Linked DNA regions of Gemmobacter sp. 24YEA27. The protein of the gene in region 1 interacts with the protein of each later gene in a pairwise test. Links are inferred from orthologs where the notes say so. Each region holds a gene or a part of one and is shown on either strand. Other genes may lie near its edges. The genes, in order: secB and secA.

Region 1 (6,453 bases):
TCAGCCCTGTTCGGCCACGAGCCAGGGCAGTTCCGAGAAATCCGAGAACCGCGCGGTCTGCGGCATCTCTTCGGCCGGCGATTTGCGGTAGCCTTCGGTGTAGAGGAGGAAGGGCAGCCCGGCTGCGACCGCGGTATCGGCATCGACTTCGCTGTCGCCGACATAGAGTGCGGTCCCGCCGCCCAGTTCGGTGATGCACAGATGCAGGGGCGCGGGGTCCGGCTTCAGCGCGACGCGGCCCCCGCCGACGATGGCCGCGAAATAGCCGGTCAGCCCCATCTGATCGAGGACGATCCGCGCCGCCGTCTCGGGCTTATTGGTGCAGATGCCAAGCGGGTGGCCCGCGGCCTGCAAGGCGTCAAGCGCCGCGATCACACCGGGATAGATCCGGGTGCGCGCGGTGGGATCGGCCTCATATGCGGCCTCCATCGCGGCAACCAGCCGGGGATGTTGCGCCATGTCAACGCCCCGGGTCTCCATCGCGCGCCGCACCAGATTGGCGACGCCTTTGCCGATGAAAGAGGTGACCGTGGGAAGGTCAAAAGGCGCCTGGCCTTCGGCTTGGAACACCTGGTTCAGCGCGGCCTGGAGATCGGGGACGGAATCGATCAGCGTGCCGTCGAGGTCGAAGATGACCGGAGTTGCAGCGGCGGTCATTGGCGGGCTGCCTCGGCCACGGCGCGCAAAGCGCGGATATTTTCGCCATAAGGCGCGGGGTTTTTCACCGACCCGCCGGAGAAGACGGCAGATCCCGCCACCAGCACATCGGCGCCGGCTGCAACGACCAGCGGGGCGGTCTCGGTGGTGACGCCGCCATCGATCTCGATATGGATCGGGCGATCGCCGATCATGGCGCGCAGACGGCGGATCTTGTCGATCTGCGACAGGATCAGCTTTTGCCCGCCAAAGCCCGGATTGACCGTCATCACATTGATCAGGTCGATCTGGTCGAGCAGATATTCCACCGATTCAATGCCGGTCGCGGGGTTGAGGCAGATCCCCGCCTTGACGCCGTATCCCCGGATCGCCTGAAGCGAGCGATGCATATGCGGGCCCGCTTCGAGATGGACCGAGATGAAATCGGCGCCGGCTTTGGCAAAGGATTCGAGATAGGCATCGACCGGCGCGATCATCAGATGGACATCCATCACGCCTTTGATATGCGGCCGGATCGCGGCGCAGGTCGCCGGGCCGAAGGTGATATTCGGAACGAAATGCCCGTCCATCACATCGACATGCACCCAATCGGCACCCTGGGCCTCGATCGCTTCGCATTCGGCGCCGAAATTGGCGAAATCGGCTGAGAGGATCGAAGGGGCGATTTTGATCGCGCGCGAGAAGCTCATATGCGGGGCCTTTCCGACTGGGATGCGCCTGAAATAGCCGTGATCGGGTCCTGGTGCCAGAGCGGATTGCGGCCGCTGTCAGCCTCGCGGCGTCAGCCCCGGCGCAGCCAGACATAAAAGGCGCCGGTGCCGCCATGTTTCAGATGCGCTTCGGTCACTTCCTGCACCACTGCCGACAAAGGCGGCAGGCGCAGCCAGTGCGGCACCTGATGGCGCAGCGCGCCGATGGGGCGCGGCACCGGCTCATAGACCTGTTTGCCCTTGCCAGTGATCACCAGCACCAGCCGCTTGCCCGAAGCCTGCGCCCCCATCAGAAAGGCGATCAGTTCGGGATGCGCCACGGCAAGCGTCATACCGTGCAGGTCGATCCGTGCCTCGGGCGCGATCTTGCCGCGTATCATCTTTTTGTGCAGCCCGGCATCCATCCGCAATGGCGGCGGCGCGGCGGGCTTTTGCACGGGGGGCGCCTTTTCGCCAAGCCGAAACCGCGGCAGTGCCGGTTTTGGCGGCGGGGGAGGCGGCAGGGTCTCTTTCGGGAAGATGGCCTCTTGCGCCACATCCTCGGGGATCGCCCCGTTCGGCACATCATGCATCGGGCGCAGGGTCCGCGCCACAGCCTGCCAGAGGTCACGTTCCTCGGGGCGGAGCACCCTTCGCCGCGCCAAGGCTCAGTTCCCCCCGGTCAGCGCCCAGGCGCGGTCGATGGGCAAAAGCTGCACCATCCGCCCGCCATCGCGCACGATCCCGGCGGCATCGCCTGCGCGGTCGCCATAGCCGTAGAAAATATCCGCCCGCTGCGCGCCCTTGATCGCGCCGCCGGTATCCTGCGCCACCATCAGCCGGCTGAGGGCCGCCTGGCCCTCTTTCTCGATCCATACGGGCGCGCCCAGTGGCACGAAAGCCGGGTCGACGGCCAGCGAGCGCATCGGCGTGATCGACTTGCCCATCGCGCCGATCGGGCCCTTTTCGGGGGGCAGATTGCTGATCTTGCGGAAGAAAATATAAGAGGGGTTGTGGTTCAGCAATTCGGCTCCGATGGCCGGATTGCGGCGCACAAAGGCCTGGATGGTCTGGGCCGAGACCTGATGCGCCGCGAACATGCCGCGCCGCACCATCTCTTGCCCGACCGAGCGATAGGCATGGCCGTTGCGGCCCGCATAGCCCAGCCGGATCGTCGATCCATCGGTCATCTTCACCCGGCCCGAGCCCTGGATATGCAGAAAGAACACTTCAACCGGATCGTCGATCCAGGCGATTTCCAGCCCGCGCCCGCGCAAAGCCCCGGCTTCGATCTCGGAACGGCTGTAATAGACCATGCCGTCCTGCAGATCCGGCGGGCGGCGGTACAGTGGCCAGGCATAGGTGGGGGTGCGGACCGGCGAGCCATTCAGCTCCGGCTCGTAATAGCCGGTGAAAAGTGCCGGCGGCTTGCCGATGATCACCGGGCGGAACAGGAGTTCAAAAAACGCCCGCGCCGAGGCATTGTCTTTCGGCACGTCGCCGGCCAGCTTGCAGACCGGGCGCCAGTAAGGGGCATCAAGCTGGTTGCAGGTGACAAGAAACGCCTCGAGCGCCTCAAGCTGTCCGCCCTCGCGCCAGCCGGACAGGGATTCGAACTCCACCATCTCGGCGCGCGCCTCATCGGCGCCCGTCACCGCAGCCAGTCCGACCAGTAATGCGATGACCAGAGGGCGCAGCAGCATGGCATCAGATCAGTCGCCGGTGGCGACCAGCTGCCAGTTCGGGTCATCCGACCCCATCTTGCGCGCAAAAACCCAGACGTCGCGCTGACGTTTGACGGCCTTGGCGTCGCCTTCGATGACCGTGCCGTCCTTGTCGCGCACCACCGAAGTCAGCTCGCCGACAAAGCGCACCGTCAGTTCGGCAAAGCCGGAAACCTGGTCAAAGGTCGCCTCTTGCAGCGCCATTTCCTTCAGTCCGACGAAATTCGCCTCGACCGTCAGGCCGCGCGCCTCGCGGGCCTGGATCACTTCGGAAAAGCTGGCCTCGACCTCGTCCCCGAGGAAATCGCGGATCGGGTCGAGATCGCCACGCTCAAAGGCCATCAGGATCATCTCATAGGCCTGACGCGCGCCCGAAAGGAACGGCGTCAGCGCGAAGGAGGGCTCGGCTTTCTTCATGCCCGCGAGGGCCTTTGCCGCATCCGAGCCCTCGGCCACATGATCGGTGATGTCACGGTCAGGCCCGCCCTCGATCACCTCGAATTCACGTTTCACCGGGGCCTGCGTATCCTCGAGCGGGAGCGGTGGCTTTTCGAAACCATCGCGGGTGCCAAGCACCGAACGGAGCTTGAGGACCAGAAAAATAGCGACCCCGGCAAGGACCAGGAGCTGGATAAGCATGGAATTCATCGGTCATCCCGCCAAAAAACACTGGCGCCGCCCTGTCGCGATGGCCGGAAGATGCGGCAAAGGCTTGGGGAGGCGTGATTGATCTCCTATGTAGGTTTTAGCAGGCCGCAAGTAAACCTTGCGACAATGATGCTTTCGACAAGGACCCCAAAATGCCGCGTTTTTTGCTGATTCTGGCCTGGCCACTGATTGAAATCGGTTTGTTTGTGGTTGTCGGGGGCTGGATTGGCCTCTGGGCGACCCTTGCCTGGGTGGTCGGGACGGCGGTTGTCGGCATTGTGATCCTGCGAATGGTGGCGCGGCGCGGCGCCGGGCTTTTGCGCAACGGCCTCAACGGTGGCCTGAACCGGGGGCTGAGCGGAGCAGCTATGGCGGGCGATGCGCCGGTTACCGGGCTGATGCGGGGGCTTGCAGCCGTCTTGCTGATTTTGCCGGGGTTTCTGACCGATGCGCTTGGTTTGTTGCTTTTGCTGCCGCCGGTGCAGGCTCTGGTGAAAGGCGCAGTGCTGGCCCGTGTCAGCGCCATGGGGGCCGGTGCGTTTTCGCAGCGTCAGGCGGGCGCCGGCAGGGGGCAGGCCAGCATGCAGCAAGGTGATGTGACGCTCGATGGCGAATGGGTCGAAGTGCCGCCCGAACATCCCGCGGCACCTGGTCGCAACCGCCCGTCGCGCTGGACCGAAATCGAATAGCTGCCTAGGGAGCTGAACCTGGTCATGGAACCGGAGCCACCCCACGGGCTGACCCCGGAGCTTTCCATTGAGCGCCGCCCCCCGCTCTGCTAGGGGAGGGCGGTAGCTTTGACTGGCGCGGCGCGCCCCCGGGCGGGCAAACTGCCTCTGCCCGCGCAAATTCCAGGAGGATTTCGATGGCCGAAGAAACAGGTGCAAACGGGGCTCAGGCTCCGCAGGTCCGGATGCAGGTTCTGGCGCAATATATCCGCGACATGAGTTTTGAAAATGTCGTGGTGCAAAAGGGCCTCGCCGGCGTCGAAGTGCAGCCCGATGTGCAGGTGGCGGTCAGCCTTGATGCGCGTAAACGCAGTGTCGAGAACCAGTATGACGTGATCACCAAATTCAAGGTCACCTCGAAGAACAAAACCAATGCCGAGACGCTGTTCCTGCTCGAACTGGAATATGGCGGCACCTTCCTGATCGACGGTGTGCCCGAGGATCAGCTGCATCCGTTCCTGCTGATCGAATGCCCGCGCCTTCTGTTCCCCTTCGTGCGCCGTATCATTTCGGATGTGACCCGCGACGGTGGCTTCCCGCCGCTGAATATCGACAATGTCGATTTTCTGGCACTTTACCGTCAGGAAATCGCGCGCCGCCAGGCCGCCCAGACCGAAGCCGCGCCGCTGGTCACCAACTGATCCGCGCGGAAGAACCGCAGAATATGACAAAGGCGGCAGAGCGATCTGCCGCCTTTTTGCTGTCTTGCCGGCTGTGATCAGAACCGGGGACCAGAACCGGGGATCAGACCCGGTGATAGGGGCCGCCCGCAAGGATCGTCGCTGCGCGGTAAAGCTGTTCGGCGAGCATCACCCGGACCAGCATATGGGGCCAGACCATCGCACCAAAGCTGATCGAGTGATCGGCTCTGGCCCTGAGGTCAGGGTGAATGCCATCGGCCCCACCGATCACAAAAGCCAGATCCTGCCGCCCGGCGTCGCGCCATTTCGCCAGCAGGCCCGCGAAATCCGGCGATGACAGCTGCCGCCCGCGCTCATCCAGGGTGCAGATCAGCGCGCCCGAAGGAATTGCCCGCGTCAGAAGCGCGGCCTCGGCCTCCATGCCGCCGCCCTTTTTGTCCTCGACCTCAATCTCGGCGGCGGGGCCAAGCGCCAGCGCGCGGCCCTGCTTGCCGAAACGGTCAAGGTAATCGTCGATCAGATCGCGTTCGGGCGAGGCACGCAGCCGCCCGACCACACAAAGATGAACCCGCACCGGCTTACAGGGTGCGGGCGGCCCCGACCTGTCCGGCGGGCAGCCACATCTTTTCCAGCTGGTAGAATTCACGCACTTCCGGGCGGAAGACATGGACGATCACATCGCCCGAATCGATCAGCACCCAGTCGCCGGTTTCTTTGCCTTCCATGCGGGAGACGATCCCGAAGGCCTGTTTCAGCCGTTCCGACAATTTCTCGGCAATCGCCGCCACCTGGCGCGACGAACGTCCCGAGCAGATCACCATGTAATCGGCAACATCCGAGCGGCCGCGCAGATCGATCAGCACGACATCCTCGGCCTTGTCATCCTCGACCGAGGACATGACGGCATCGCGAACGGCGTCCGAGCTGAATTCCGTCTGGGCAGGGCGTCCGGCGCGCGGGGCAACCGGCAGGCCGGTTGCAGGGTCAGTATGGGACAGGGAAGTGTCCTCCAAAGCAGCGCGCAAGCCCCGCGCCGGGCATCTCACGACAGCCTATCACCCGGAGCGGGTAATCTCAACATTCGACGGATCAGGTCGCATCGCGGTGGCGGCGGAGGGCTCAGAGCGCGAAGGCCGCAACTTCGGCCCGGGTGCCCGAATGGCAGCGCCAGACCATCACGTGACCCGCCATTGGCCGCCCGCCCACCGAGGCGGGCAGATCTTCGCGCCGCGGTGCAACCCGCTCTGTCAGCGCCTTTATCGCTGCTGACCGCGGGGGCGGGTGATCCGGATTGCCGGCTTGAAGCGCAAGGCCGCGCGGGCGGGGCATCTCATCGAAGGTGATCCCCTTCCTGCCCAGGACCGGG
Region 2 (12,815 bases), 650 kb from region 1 along the record:
ATCCCACCTCTCCGTCAGGTCGCAACCCTGACCCCGGCGGGGCGGAAACTCAAGGGCCGGCGCGCCCTGTCTGTCTCCCGGCAGGCGCTTCATTTGCCGCCCGGGCACCATTGCCCCCACCGCGCAATTCTCGGGGCACGCAGGGGGCGCCCGGAAAAGGCGGCGACGCCAGTCGTGACCGGCCCGGATTTCGCCGCCATATCGCAACGGGTCGCTTTCCGGCCTTTCCCTGGCAGGGTACGTGTTCTAAACAACCGGCAACCAAAAATACCATCCCGCATGGCCCAACGGAGACGAGTATGACCGCCCAGACCCGCGATTCCGGCTTTTTCACCGAATCTCTTTCCTCGCGCGACCCCGAGCTTTTCGGGGCTGTGCGCTCTGAACTTGGCCGCCAGCGCGATGAGATCGAGCTGATCGCGAGCGAGAACATCGTCTCCCTCGCGGTTCTGGAAGCCCAGGGCTCGGTGCTGACGAACAAATATGCCGAGGGGTATCCGGGCAAGCGCTATTACGGCGGCTGCCAGTATGTCGACATCGCCGAAACCCTCGCGATCGAGCGCGCGAAAGAGCTTTTTGGCTGCAAATTCGCCAATGTGCAGCCGAATTCCGGCAGCCAGATGAACCAGGCCGTCTTCCTCGCGCTTTTGCAGCCGGGCGACACCTTCATGGGGCTCGACCTGAATTCGGGCGGACACCTCACCCATGGCTCGCCGGTCAATATGTCGGGCAAGTGGTTCAAGGTCATATCTTACGGCGTGCGCCAGCAGGACCAGCGCCTCGATATGGACGAGGTGCGCAAGAAAGCCCTCGAGCACAGACCAAAGCTGATCCTGGCGGGGGGCACCGCCTATAGCCGCGAATGGGACTGGGCCGCCTTCCGGGCGATTGCTGATGAGATCGGCGCTTACCTCCATGTTGATATGGCACATATCGCGGGCCTTGTGGCCGGCGGCGTGCATGCCTCGCCGCTGCCGCATGCCCATGTGGTGACCACCACGACCCACAAGAGCCTGCGCGGCCCGCGTGGGGGTATGGTGCTCACAAATGATGAAGACATCGCTAAGAAAATCAATTCGGCGGTCTTCCCCGGCCTGCAGGGCGGCCCGCTGATGCATGTGATCGCCGCCAAAGCGGTCGCATTCGGCGAAGCGCTGCGCCCCGAGTTCAAGGCCTATGCAGCCCAGGTGAAAACCAATGCGGCAGCCATGGCGGATGAGCTGATGAAGGGCGGGATCGATATCGTCTCGGGCGGTACCGACAACCATCTTTGCCTCGCCGATCTGCGGCCCAAGAAAGTGACCGGCAAGGCGGCCGAGGCGGCGCTTGGCCGCGCCCATATCACCTGCAACAAGAACGGCGTGCCGTTTGATCCGGAAAAGCCGTTTGTGACCTCGGGCATCCGTCTGGGCGCGCCGGCAGGCACCACGCGCGGGTTCGGCGAGGCCGAATTCCGCCAGATCTCGCGCTGGATCGTCGAAGTGGTTGATGGGCTCGCCGCCAATGGCGAAGACGGCAACGGGGAGGTCGAGGCCAAAGTGAAGGCCGAGGTCCAGGCCCTGTGCGACAGGTTCCCGCTTTACCCGACCCTCTGACCACAAATGATAAACAAAAAGCGCCGAGAAACCCGGCGCTTTTTTTGTGGTGATATGAGGTCTAACTGAGGTCAGGCGCGACCGACTTGCGGGGTCGCCGCAACCGGGTGCCCGGTATAGGTGCGGTCATCCACCCGGATCACTACCGTACCATCCGCATTCTGGCTGACCATCAAACCCTGCACCGAAATGCAACTGCCGATTGAGATTGTGCGCAACATTCCTAACCTTCTCCCCCACAGGAATTTAATTAAGTTTCACTCAACATGCTCGATTTTGAAATAGATAATTTAAAGAAACGGAAACAGAAGCCGCAGAAAAGTCACAATTGTCACGGCGGCTCTTACAGCCAGTCGCGCAAAATCGGGATCAGGGGCAGGTCAGCAGGCGGCATCGGGTAGTCACGCAGCCTGTCAGGCGCAACCCAGGCGAGAACCTGACCCTCCCGCGCCACCGGAATGCCATCCCATTTGCGGCAGGCGAAAAGTGGCATCAACAGGTGGAAATCATCATAGCTGTGGCTGGCGAAGGTCAGCGGCGCAAGGCAGCTTTTCCAGGTATCGATGCCGATTTCTTCTTTCAGTTCGCGGATCAGGCAGGCCTCCGGGGTTTCACCCGGTTCGACCTTGCCACCGGGAAACTCCCACAGACCGGCGAGGCTTTTGCCTGGCGGGCGCTGTGCGAGAAGAATGCGGCCATCAGCATCAATCAGTGCGACGGCGGAAACGAGCAGGGTTTTCATATGGCTCTCAGTCTGGCCGGAGCCGGGGGCGCTGCCCCCGGCGACTGTCGGTTGGTTGAACCGGTGGCGCAAAAAATGTTCGCACCCCCGGGGTATTTACGGACAGAAAACTGTCAGGAACGATAGTCGGCGTTGATCGCGACATAGCGGTCGGTCAGATCGCAGGTCCAGACCGTGCGCCTTGCGCGGCCCATGCCAAGGCCGACATCGATCACCAGCTCCTGGCCCTTCATATAGCTGGCGCCGGCATCTTCGCTGTAGCCCGGTGATTTCCAGCCTTTTTCCGCCACAAGGATATCTCCGAAACGGATGGTAAGCCGGTCACGCTCGGCCTGGGCGCCCGATTTACCGACCGCCATCACGATGCGGCCCCAGTTAGGATCCTCGCCGGCGACCGCAGTTTTCACCAGCGGCGAATTTGCGATGGCGAAGGCCACCTTTGCCGCATCCGCATCAGTCGCGGCGCCCGAGACCCGCACCTCGATCAGCTTGGTCGCGCCCTCGCCGTCGCGCACGACCTGAAGCGCGAGATCCTGCATCACCTGGGCCAGCGCGGCATCGAATGCCTTAAGCACTGCACCTTTCAGCGGTGCGGCCTCTGACTGGCCGGTTGCGGCGACCAGCAGCGTGTCAGACGTCGAGGTGTCACTGTCGACGGTGATCGAGTTGAAACTGTCATCGACATGGCGCGAGACCAGTTTCTGCAGGCCCGCCTGGCTGATCTTTGCATCGGTGAAAATATAGACCAGCATCGTCGCCATATCGGGCGCGATCATGCCCGAGCCCTTGGCGATGCCGGCGATATGGATCGGGCCACCTTCGCCTTCGATCGTCGCGGTGGCGCCTTTGGGGAAGGTGTCGGTGGTCATGATCGCCTGAGCGGCGCCTTCAATCGCGGCCTCGGTCAGACCCTCGGTGAGATCACCGATCACGGCGGTGATCTTCTCCGCCGGCAGCGGCTCGCCGATCACGCCGGTCGAGGAAGAGAACACGCGCGTGGCCGGGATGCCGAGCGCTTTCGCGACAGCCCCCGTCACATCCGCCACCGCCTTATCGCCGATCTTGCCGGTGAAAGCGTTGGAATTGCCCGAGTTCACGATGATCGCCGCACCGTTGCCGGGCGCCGCCTTCAGAGCCAGTTTCGCCTCGCAATCCCGCACACAGCCCGAACGGGTGGTCGAACGGGTGAAGGCCCCGGCCATCACCGTGCCCGGGGCAAGCCGCACGAGCATCACATCCTTGCGGTTGCGATATTTGATCCCGGCCCCGATCGAGGCAAATTCTGCCCCCCGGATCACAGGCAGTGCCGGGAAACTGGCCGGAGCCAGCGGCGACACCGGATGCGCGGCCTTATGGACCACCGCCGCGACCTCGTTCAGCGCGCCCGAGGCCGCGCCGGAGACCGCTTCGGTCACGCGGTCTTTCAGCTTGCGCACCTTCTTCTTCAGGTTCTTCGCTTCGGCTTTCCAGTCAGTCTTTGCCATTCTATCCCCCGCCGCTCAATCAATCAGAGCGTTATTCTTCAAAAGAGCCGGATCGATGCCCTCACCCGGCTTTGTGATTGTCGCCGCGCCTGTCAGCTCGGTGATCTTCGCCGCGATTGCACGTTCCTCGACTTCGCCCGCGAGCACATCGCGCACCTCGTCCAGCGTCGGAGCCGGGCGGTCGCGGCTTTTATGAACCAGGATCAGGTGCCAGCCGAAATCGCTCTGCACCGGATCGGTCACTTTGCCTTGGGTCGCAGCCGCCACCCCATCCGCGAAGGGCTTCACCATGCGGTCCAGCGTGAACCAGCCCAGTTCGCCCCCCTGCTCTCCCGACCCCGGATCATTCGATGCTTCCTTCGCGAGGGCCGCGAAATCCGCGCCGCCATCCAGTTCGGCCTTCAGCTCCTTCGCCTCGGTCTCGGTCTCAACCAGAATATGCGCCGCACTGTATTCCTTTTGTGGCACGTAATCAGCGTATTTCTCATCCCAGGCCTTTTGCAGGGCTGCATCGGTCACCGCTGCACTGGCCACATCCGAAATCACAATACCCGAGAAATAGCCGCGCTCGGTATTGACGATCACCGCCTTGTCGCGCGGACTTTTCTGGCTATGAGCCTGGGCCAGGGCCTCCTGCTGGATCAGCTGTTCCAGAATGCCGTTGAAGAGAACGTCATCGGCGAGGCTCAGATACTGGTCGGGCAGGCTTTCCCGCAGGGCGATCATCTGGCCGAGGGTGATCTCGGTTCCGTTCACGGTTGCAACCACGGTCGCAGCGGTTTCCCCCTCTGCCAGGGCCGGCCCGTTCGCAAGCCCGGTCGCGAGCCCGGCGAAAGCAGCGGCCACCCAGAAAACGGCAGCCCCCAGACGCTTTTCTATGGCCATTTCAGCTTCTCCCGATCTGCCGCAGAGCCTGCGAACGTTGACTATGATCCTTGCAGCCCTTACATCGCGACAGTCGCGTGATCGGGGCGCAAATACGGACCTACCCGGCTTTTCTATGGAAGGCGTTAAGGGCGGGCAAGTCACAGCCTCACGAGATCACGCAGGAACGACCGCACGGAGAGATCATGCTGGGTCTGGGAACGCTCGCGAAAAAGGTCTTTGGCACCGCCAATGACCGCAAGGTCAAGGCCACTCGGTCGCTGGTCTCCAAAATCAACGCGCTCGAGCCGGAATTTGCCGCGCTGAGCGATGAGGGCCTTGTCGCGAAGACCCGGGACTTTCAAAAGCGTGTGCAGGAAGGTGGCGAGAGCCTCGACGATATCCTGCCCGAAGCTTTCGCGAATTGCCGCGAAGGGGCGAAACGTTCGCTGGGGCTGCGCGCCTTTGATGTGCAGCTGATGGGCGGGATCTTCCTGCATCAGGGCAATATCGCCGAGATGCGGACCGGCGAAGGCAAGACGCTCGTCGCGGCTTTTCCGGCCTATCTCAACGCCCTGACTGGCAAGGGCGTGCATGTCGTGACCGTCAACGACTATCTCGCGAAGCGCGATGCTGACACAATCGGCAAGGTTCATGCCAAACTCGGCCTGACGACCGGCGTGATCTACCCCTGGCAGCCCGACCCGGAAAAGCGCGCCGCCTATGCCGCCGATGTCACCTATGCGACCAATAACGAGCTCGGCTTCGACTACCTTCGCGACAATATGAAGGGCTCGATTGAAGAGATGATGCAGCGCGGCCATAATTTCGCGATTGTGGACGAGGTCGACTCGATCCTGATCGACGAAGCCCGCACGCCGCTGATCATCTCGGGGCCGAGCCAGGACCGCAGCGACCTTTATCTCTCGGTCGACCGACTGATCCCTTCGCTGGTCGAAGAGGATTTCACCCTCGACGAAAAAGCCCGCAACGTCACCTATACCGAAGCCGGCAACGACCATATCGAAGAGCTTTTGCGTGAAGCGGGCGTGCTGCCGGAAGGCCAGCACCTTTTCGCACCGGAATCGACCTCGATCGTTCACCATATGAACCAGGCGCTGCGCGCTCATAAGATGTTCCACCGCGACCAGCAGTATATTGTCCGTGACGATGAAATCGTACTGATCGACGAGTTCACCGGCCGCATGATGAAGGGCCGCCGGTTGTCGGACGGCCTGCATCAGTCCATCGAGGCGAAAGAGGGCGTGACGATCCAGCCCGAAAACGTGACGCTCGCCTCGGTGACCTTCCAAAATTACTTCCGCCTTTACAACAAGCTGGCCGGCATGACCGGCACTGCCGCGACCGAGGCGGAAGAGTTCATGCAGATCTACGGGCTGGGTGTGGTCGAAGTGCCCACCAACCGCCCCGTGGCGCGCAAGGACGAACACGATCAGGTCTACCGCACCGCCCGCGAGAAATTCCAGGGCATCGTCGAGACCATCCGCGAGGCGCATGAGATCGGTCAGCCGCTGTTGGTCGGCACCACCTCGATCGAGAAATCCGAAGAGCTTTCGGCCATGCTGAAAGCTGAAGGCATCGCGCATAACGTGCTGAACGCCCGCCAGCATGAGCAGGAGGCGAAGATTGTCGCCGATGCCGGCCGTCTGGGTGCGGTGACCATTGCGACCAATATGGCCGGACGCGGCACCGATATTCAGCTCGGCGGCAATGTCGAGATGAAGGTGATCGAAGAGCTTGACGCCAATCCGGATGCAGATCCGGTGGCGCTGCGCGCCCGGATCGAGGCGGAACATGCCGATGAAAAGGCGAAGGTGCTCGACGCCGGCGGGCTTTTCGTGCTTGCCACCGAACGCCATGAATCGCGCCGTATCGACAATCAGCTGCGCGGACGGTCGGGCCGTCAGGGTGACCCGGGGCGGTCCTCGTTCTTCCTGTCGCTGGAAGATGACCTGATGCGGATCTTCGGGTCCGAACGGCTCGACAAGATCCTCTCGACGCTGGGGATGAAGGAAGGCGAGGCGATTGTTCACCCCTGGGTCAACAAATCGCTGGAAAAGGCCCAGGCGAAAGTCGAAGGTCGCAATTTTGACGTGCGCAAGTCGCTCTTGCGGTTTGACGATGTGATGAATGACCAGCGCAAGGCCGTGTTCAGCCAGCGCCAGGACATCCTCAGGGCTGAACATGTCTCGGAAATTGCCGAGGATATGCGCCACCATGTGATCGACGACATGGTCGATGAATTCATGCCGCCGAAAACCTATCCCGACGCCTGGAACCTTGAGGGCCTGCGCGAGGCCGGCCGCCAGCGGCTGAACATGGATATGCCCATCGAGACATGGGCCGCCGAAGAGGGTGTCGATCAGGCCGCGATGGCCGAGCGCATCATCGAACACTCCGACCGCTATATGGCTGAAAAGCTTGAAGCTTTTGGCTCCACAACCATGGTGCAGATCGAAAAGCAGGTGCTTTTGCAGGCCATCGACGGCAAATGGCGCGATCATCTTCTGCGGCTGGAACACCTGCGGTCGGTGATCCATTTCCGCCAATATGCGCAGCGCGATCCGCTGAACGAATACAAGACCGAGGCGTTCCAGCTGTTCGAGACCATGCTTGGCAGCCTGCGTCTGCAGGTGACGGAACAGCTGTCGCGCATCCGCCCGCTCTCGAAAGAAGAGCAGGATGCGATGATGGCGCAATTGCTGGCGCAGCAACAGGCCGCCGCCGGGATCGAGGTCGGGCCGGCCGCTGCGCCTGCAGACCCCGCGCCCGCCGAACCCGCGCCGGCAGCCCCGCTTGCGTCAGGCTTTGACGAATCGGACCCTGCCAGCTGGGGCAATCCTGGCCGCAATGATCCCTGCCCCTGCGGATCGGGCGAGAAATTCAAACATTGCCACGGCAAGCTGGTCTGAAAATCCGGAAAAAATGACATAAAAGGGGCGGCATTAACCGCCCCTTTTCAATTCGGTGGTTCCCTTATGGGAAACATTCCACAGGCTCGCCACGGGATTGCCGCGATCTCTCGCGATATTGGCACCAATGCGGGCGATTCCGGGTATGCTGACTATGGGTACGAAACGCACTATTTTGCGCGTGACGGTGGTTCTCTTCCTTGCTCTGGGGGCGGGGCATCTTGTGCAGACGATGCATAAGAACCAGCCCGGGCAGGTGGCAAAGTCTGGTTCACTCGGTGGGCTGCAACAGGTTGTCGCCGGGGCAGAGCACCGGATCCGTCCGAAATCCGGGGATGACGCGCGCTCTGCCGTGACAGTCATCCATCCCCCGCAGATCCAGGATGAGCCCGTGGCCGCCCCTGCCCGACCTGTGCGCAGCGATGATCAGTCCGCACTGACCGGTGGCACTGACAGATTTGCAAATGTTGCGCTGCCGAGGCCTCTGGCCGCCATCACAGATCCTGGCGTCTGAGCATCACACCGCTGTGCCTGGCTCAGCTGAGGCCGGTTCCCTCCATTAAGGTGTTGAAGAATCCGGCATCGCAGCAGAAAATGGCGGTGGTGAATTAATCCCGGTGGGAAAAGATGCTAACGCGGCCAGGCGCGGCGATTTTCTTCGCTGTGCTGTCTTTCCTGTCTCACTCGCCTGTCGTGCAGCCCGCCCAGGCGCAGGATATCACGCTGATCTCGCGTGAGGGGAGTATCGTCCTGCCCGGCAGCCTTCAGGGCTATGACGGCGAGTTTTACCGGATCGAAACCGCCTGGGGGCTGCTGACCGTCGATGGCCAGGGCGTGATCTGCGAGGGACCCGCCTGTCCGGATCTGACCACCCCTCATGCCGATATCCGCGTGGTCGGCGCCCCGGATGCCGGGGCAAGGCTGTTGCCCGGCCTTTTCAGCAGCTTTGCCGCCGTGCGCGGATTGGCCTTTCGCGAAGTGGCACCGCAGAATGGTGCCTCCTGGGCGGCGCAAATCTACAAGGCACAGGATGAAACCGTCCTTGCCGATGTCTCTTTCTCGCCAATGCTGCCCGGCCAGGCCCAGGCGGCGCTGGCAAGTGGTGCCGCGGAAATGGAACTCTCCGCTTCGCCCTCGCGTGCTTCGGGAGCGCGCCCGATAGCGCTGGACGCCCTGGTGCCGGTTATGGCCCCGGGCAATCCGACGCCGAAGATCTCGACCGTAAATCTGGCGAAAGTTCTCGCCGGTCAGCTGAAGAACTGGCGCGATCTCGGCGGGCCGGACATGCCGATCGTCCTGCACGCGCTGGAGCCCGATACCGACATGACGCGCGCCCTGTCGGAACGCCTCGGCGCGCCGATAAAGGCCGATATAGTTCACCCCGATATGAAGAGCCTCGCCGAGGCGGTGGCGAAAGACCCTTGGGCCCTGGCAATCACCGGCCGTGCCGAGATGGCCCCCGCGATTCCCGCCCCGCTAGTCGACAGCTGCGGCTTTCCACTGCTGCCGCTGCCGATTTCTGTCAAAGCCGAGGACTATCCCCTGGCTTTGCCACAATTCCTGATCCCCGCCCCGCGTCGCATTCCGGTCTTCGCGCGCGAGTTCCTGGAGTTCACCGCCACCCCCCGCGCGGGCCATGTCGTATCCGCGGCCGGCTTTATCGACCGCTCGGTCGAAGCCGCGCCGATGACCCAGGACGGTCTGCGGCTGATCAATGCGATCCTCGGCGCCGGCGATGATGTGACGCTTGGCGATCTGAAACGGCTCGCCGAAGTGATGAACGGCGCTGACCGGCTGTCGCTGACCTTCCGCTTTGAAGAAAACACCTCCATTCTGGATGCGACCAGCCAGGAGAACCTGGCCCAGCTGGCGCGGATGATCGCGTCCGAGAGCTTCCCCTCCAAGACGCTGATTCTTGCCGGCTTTTCTGACGGCAAGGGCGAAGCAAGTGCCAATAAGGCGCTTTCGGCGGAACGCGCCGAACGGGTGGCCCAGGATCTGGCGGATCTCGCACCGGATCTGCGGGCGGATCAGATACCGGTGACCGAGGGCTTTGGCGAGGCGCTGCCGATGGCCTGCGATGAGACCGTCATTGGCCGCCGGCTGAACCGCCGTGTCGAATTGTGGATCGTGCCGAATTTTACGCCTGAACCGCTCTGATCAGAGATAGCCCTGCGAGCGGAAGCTCATTTCCCTTCCCTTGCCGATAACCAGATGGTCGTGAAGCGTGATGTTCAGCGCACGGCAGGCATCCTGAACCCGAAGTGTCATGGTGACATCGCAATCCGAAGGCGTCGGGTCGCCCGACGGGTGGTTGTGGACCAGGATCAGCGCCGAAGCGTTCAGTTCCAGCGCCCGTTTCACAACCTCGCGCGGATAGACCGGGACGTGATCGACAGTGCCCCGCGCCTGTTCCTCATCTGCGATCAGCACATTCTTGCGGTCGAGAAACAGGATGCGGAACTGTTCGGTCTCTCGATGCGCCATCACCGTATGACAATAATCCAGCAGCGCATCCCAGGAGGAAAGCACTGGCTGGTTGATCACCCGCGCCCGCATCATCCTCTGCGCCGCCGCGCCGACGATATGCAGCTCCAGCGCCACTGCCTCGCCAACGCCCTTCACCTGCATCAGCCGGACCAGCGGCGCCGTGACCACGCGGTTGAAATCGCCAAAGGTCTCGAGCAGCAGACGCGCCAACGGCTTTACATCCTGCCGGGGGATCGCCCGGAACAACAGCAGTTCCAAAAGCTCGTAATCGGGCATCGCCACCGCCCCGCCTTCGAGAAAACGGGTGCGTAACCTTCGGCGGTGGTCCTGGATATAGCTGGGAAGCCGTCCACCAGGCGCAGTTGCCACCGGCGTGGCAAGGGCCTCATCCCCGAAAGGGAGGAAGGGCGGCAGGGGTGATTCTGCGAAGGAATGATGCTGTGCCATGACAGCAGATTGCGGCCCAGCGGTTTAGAAAGACTTAACAACACAGTTAACCACGGAAATATCCACAACCTCATTGCAGGCAGCAAAAAGGCCGGCCCCGCCTGCGGAACCGGCCCTATATCATCAGGACTGAACGGCTCAGCCCTTCATCCCATCCCAGAAGCCTTTGACTTTCGAGAAGAAATTTGACCCCTCCGGGTTATTTTCTTCTGAGAGCTTCTCGAATTCGGTCAGCAGCTCTTTCTGGCGCGACGTCAGATTGACCGGCGTTTCGACCCGCAGCTCGATCACCATATCGCCAACCCCGCCGCCGCGCAGCGCCGGCATCCCCTTGCCCCTGAGCCGCATCTGTTTCCCGGATTGCGCTCCGGCGGGGACCTTCACGCGGCTGCGTCCGCCGTCGATGGTCGGCACTTCGACCTCGCCGCCAAGGGCGGCGCGAGCCATGGAAATCGGCACCGGGAAGAAAAGATGCACGCTGTCGCGCTGGAAGAGTGCGTGCTCTTTCACCTCGATAAAGATGTAAAGATCGCCGGAAGGTCCGCCGCGCAGCCCCGCCTCGCCCTCACCGGCGAGCCGGATGCGGGTGCCGGTCTCGACACCGGCCGGGATATTCACCGACAACTGGCGGTCTTTTTCAAGCCGCCCTGCCCCGTGGCAGTTTTTGCAGGGGTTCTTAATGATCTGACCGGTGCCCGAGCAGTTCGGACAGGTGCGCTCGACGGTAAAAAAGCCCTGCTGCGCCCGCACTTTGCCCATGCCCGAACAGGTCGGGCAGGTCTGCGGCTCGGCGCCGCCTTCTGCGCCCGACCCGTGACAAATATCGCATTGCACCGAGCCCGGCACCGAGATCGTCTTATGGACGCCCTTCCAGGCTTCCTCCAGCGACACCCGCAGGTTATAGCGCAGGTCGGATCCGCGCTGCGCCCGTTGCCGGCCACCACCGCCGCCGCCGCCCTGGCCTCGCCCGCCCATAAAGTCGCCAAAGAGATCCTCGAACACATCCGAGAACGCGCTCGCGAAATCGCCCTGCTGGTTAAAGCCGCCGCGCTGGCCACCGCCACCCATGCCGCCCTCGAACGCCGCGTGACCAAAGCGGTCATAAGCGGCCTTCTTCTCGGCATCCTTCAGAACGTCATAGGCCTCGTTCGCTTCTTTGAACTGAGCCTCGGCCTCTGGATTGTCAGAGTTGCGGTCGGGATGAAGCTCTTTCGCCTTCTGGCGATAGGCTTTCTTCAACTCATCAGCGCTGGCCCCGCGGGATACCCCGAGAACCTCGTAGTAGTCGCGTTTTGCCATAGCAAAAGCCCTCTCCTGACCGGCGAAGGGCGACCCATTGGGCCGCCCCCGTTTCCGGTCAAATCGGAATTACTTCCGCTTGTTGTCGCCAAGATCCTCGAAGTCGGCATCGACGATGGTGTCGTCATCGACCGGACGCGCCGCGTCGCCATCATCGTCGCTGGCCTCGCCGGCCTGCGCCTTGTAGATCGCTTCGCCAAGCCGCATTGCCGCCTCGGTGAGGTTCTGGATCCCCGATTTGATCTTGCCGGGATCTTCGCCTTTCAGCGCCTCTTCCAGCGGGACCATGGCGAATTCAATCGCCTCAACCGTCGACGGATCGACTTTCTCGCCGTGTTCCTTCAGCGATTTCTTCGTGGAATCGAGCAGACTCTCGCCCTGGTTCTTCGCCTCGACCAGCTCACGCCGTGCCTTATCGGCATCGGCATTGGCCTCGGCGTCGCGGACCATTTTCTCGATATCCTCATCCGAGAGACCGCCCGAGGCCTGGATGGTGATCTTATGCTCGCGATTGGTGCCCTTGTCTTTCGCCGACACCGACACGATGCCGTTGGCATCGATGTCGAAGGTCACTTCGATCTGCGGCACACCGCGCGGCGCGGGCGGGATCTGTTCCAGGTTGAACTGGCCGAGGATCTTGTTATCCGCCGCCATTTCGCGCTCGCCCTGGAAGACGCGGATCGTCACAGCCGACTGGTTGTCCTCGGCGGTCGAGAAGACCTGCGATTTCTTGGTCGGGATCGTGGTATTGCGGTCGATCAGGCGGGTGAAGACACCGCCCAGCGTCTCGATGCCCAGCGAAAGCGGGGTCACGTCGAGCAGAACCACGTCTTTCACGTCGCCCTGCAACACGCCGGCCTGAACGGCTGCGCCCATCGCCACGACTTCGTCCGGGTTCACGCCTTTATGCGGCTCTTTGCCGAAGAACTTGGTGACCTCTTCGATCACGCGCGGCATCCGG

The links.
Region 2: the proteins of secB (region 1) and secA interact in binary tests that used the Escherichia coli proteins (3 or more experiments, as listed by UniProt). The link is inferred for Gemmobacter sp. 24YEA27 from one-to-one orthologs.

The regions. Positions count from the first base shown.
Region 1 is NZ_JASJPW010000001.1:960,364-966,816, forward strand. What follows is about bases 3,569-6,335. They hold secB (protein-export chaperone SecB), read left to right. Parts: upstream 3,569-4,583; coding sequence 4,584-5,087; downstream 5,088-6,335. Other genes in these bases: QNO18_RS04725 (Tim44/TimA family putative adaptor protein), read right to left, coding at 3,569-3,718; QNO18_RS04730 (FxsA family protein), read left to right, coding at 3,871-4,407; rlmH (23S rRNA (pseudouridine(1915)-N(3))-methyltransferase RlmH), read right to left, coding at 5,191-5,661; rsfS (ribosome silencing factor), read right to left, coding at 5,666-5,986; QNO18_RS04750 (hypothetical protein), read right to left, coding at 6,207-6,335. Outside these bases: gph (phosphoglycolate phosphatase), read right to left, coding at 1-657; rpe (ribulose-phosphate 3-epimerase), read right to left, coding at 654-1,346; QNO18_RS04715 (Smr/MutS family protein), read right to left, coding at 1,439-2,011; QNO18_RS04720 (MltA domain-containing protein), read right to left, coding at 2,015-3,043; more of QNO18_RS04725, read right to left, coding at 3,059-3,568; more of QNO18_RS04750, read right to left, coding at 6,336-6,453. UniProt on the Escherichia coli protein: One of the proteins required for the normal export of some preproteins out of the cell cytoplasm. It is a molecular chaperone that binds to a subset of precursor proteins, maintaining them in a translocation-competent state.
Region 2 is NZ_JASJPW010000001.1:313,960-326,774, forward strand. What follows is about bases 4,580-7,818. They hold secA (preprotein translocase subunit SecA), read left to right. Parts: upstream 4,580-4,891; coding sequence 4,892-7,618; downstream 7,619-7,818. Other genes in these bases: QNO18_RS01610 (peptidylprolyl isomerase), read right to left, coding at 4,580-4,706; QNO18_RS01620 (hypothetical protein), read left to right, coding at 7,773-7,818. Also shown: QNO18_RS01585 (NAD kinase), read right to left, coding at 1-2; glyA (serine hydroxymethyltransferase), read left to right, coding at 300-1,595; QNO18_RS01595 (hypothetical protein), read right to left, coding at 1,667-1,816; QNO18_RS01600 ((deoxy)nucleoside triphosphate pyrophosphohydrolase), read right to left, coding at 1,939-2,337; bifunctional glutamate N-acetyltransferase/amino-acid acetyltransferase ArgJ, read right to left, coding at 2,451-3,821; more of QNO18_RS01610, read right to left, coding at 3,837-4,579; more of QNO18_RS01620, read left to right, coding at 7,819-8,132; QNO18_RS01625 (phosphate ABC transporter substrate-binding/OmpA family protein), read left to right, coding at 8,246-9,778; DNA repair protein RadC, read right to left, coding at 9,779-10,555; molecular chaperone DnaJ, read right to left, coding at 10,694-11,854. UniProt on the Escherichia coli protein: Required for protein export, interacts with the SecYEG preprotein conducting channel.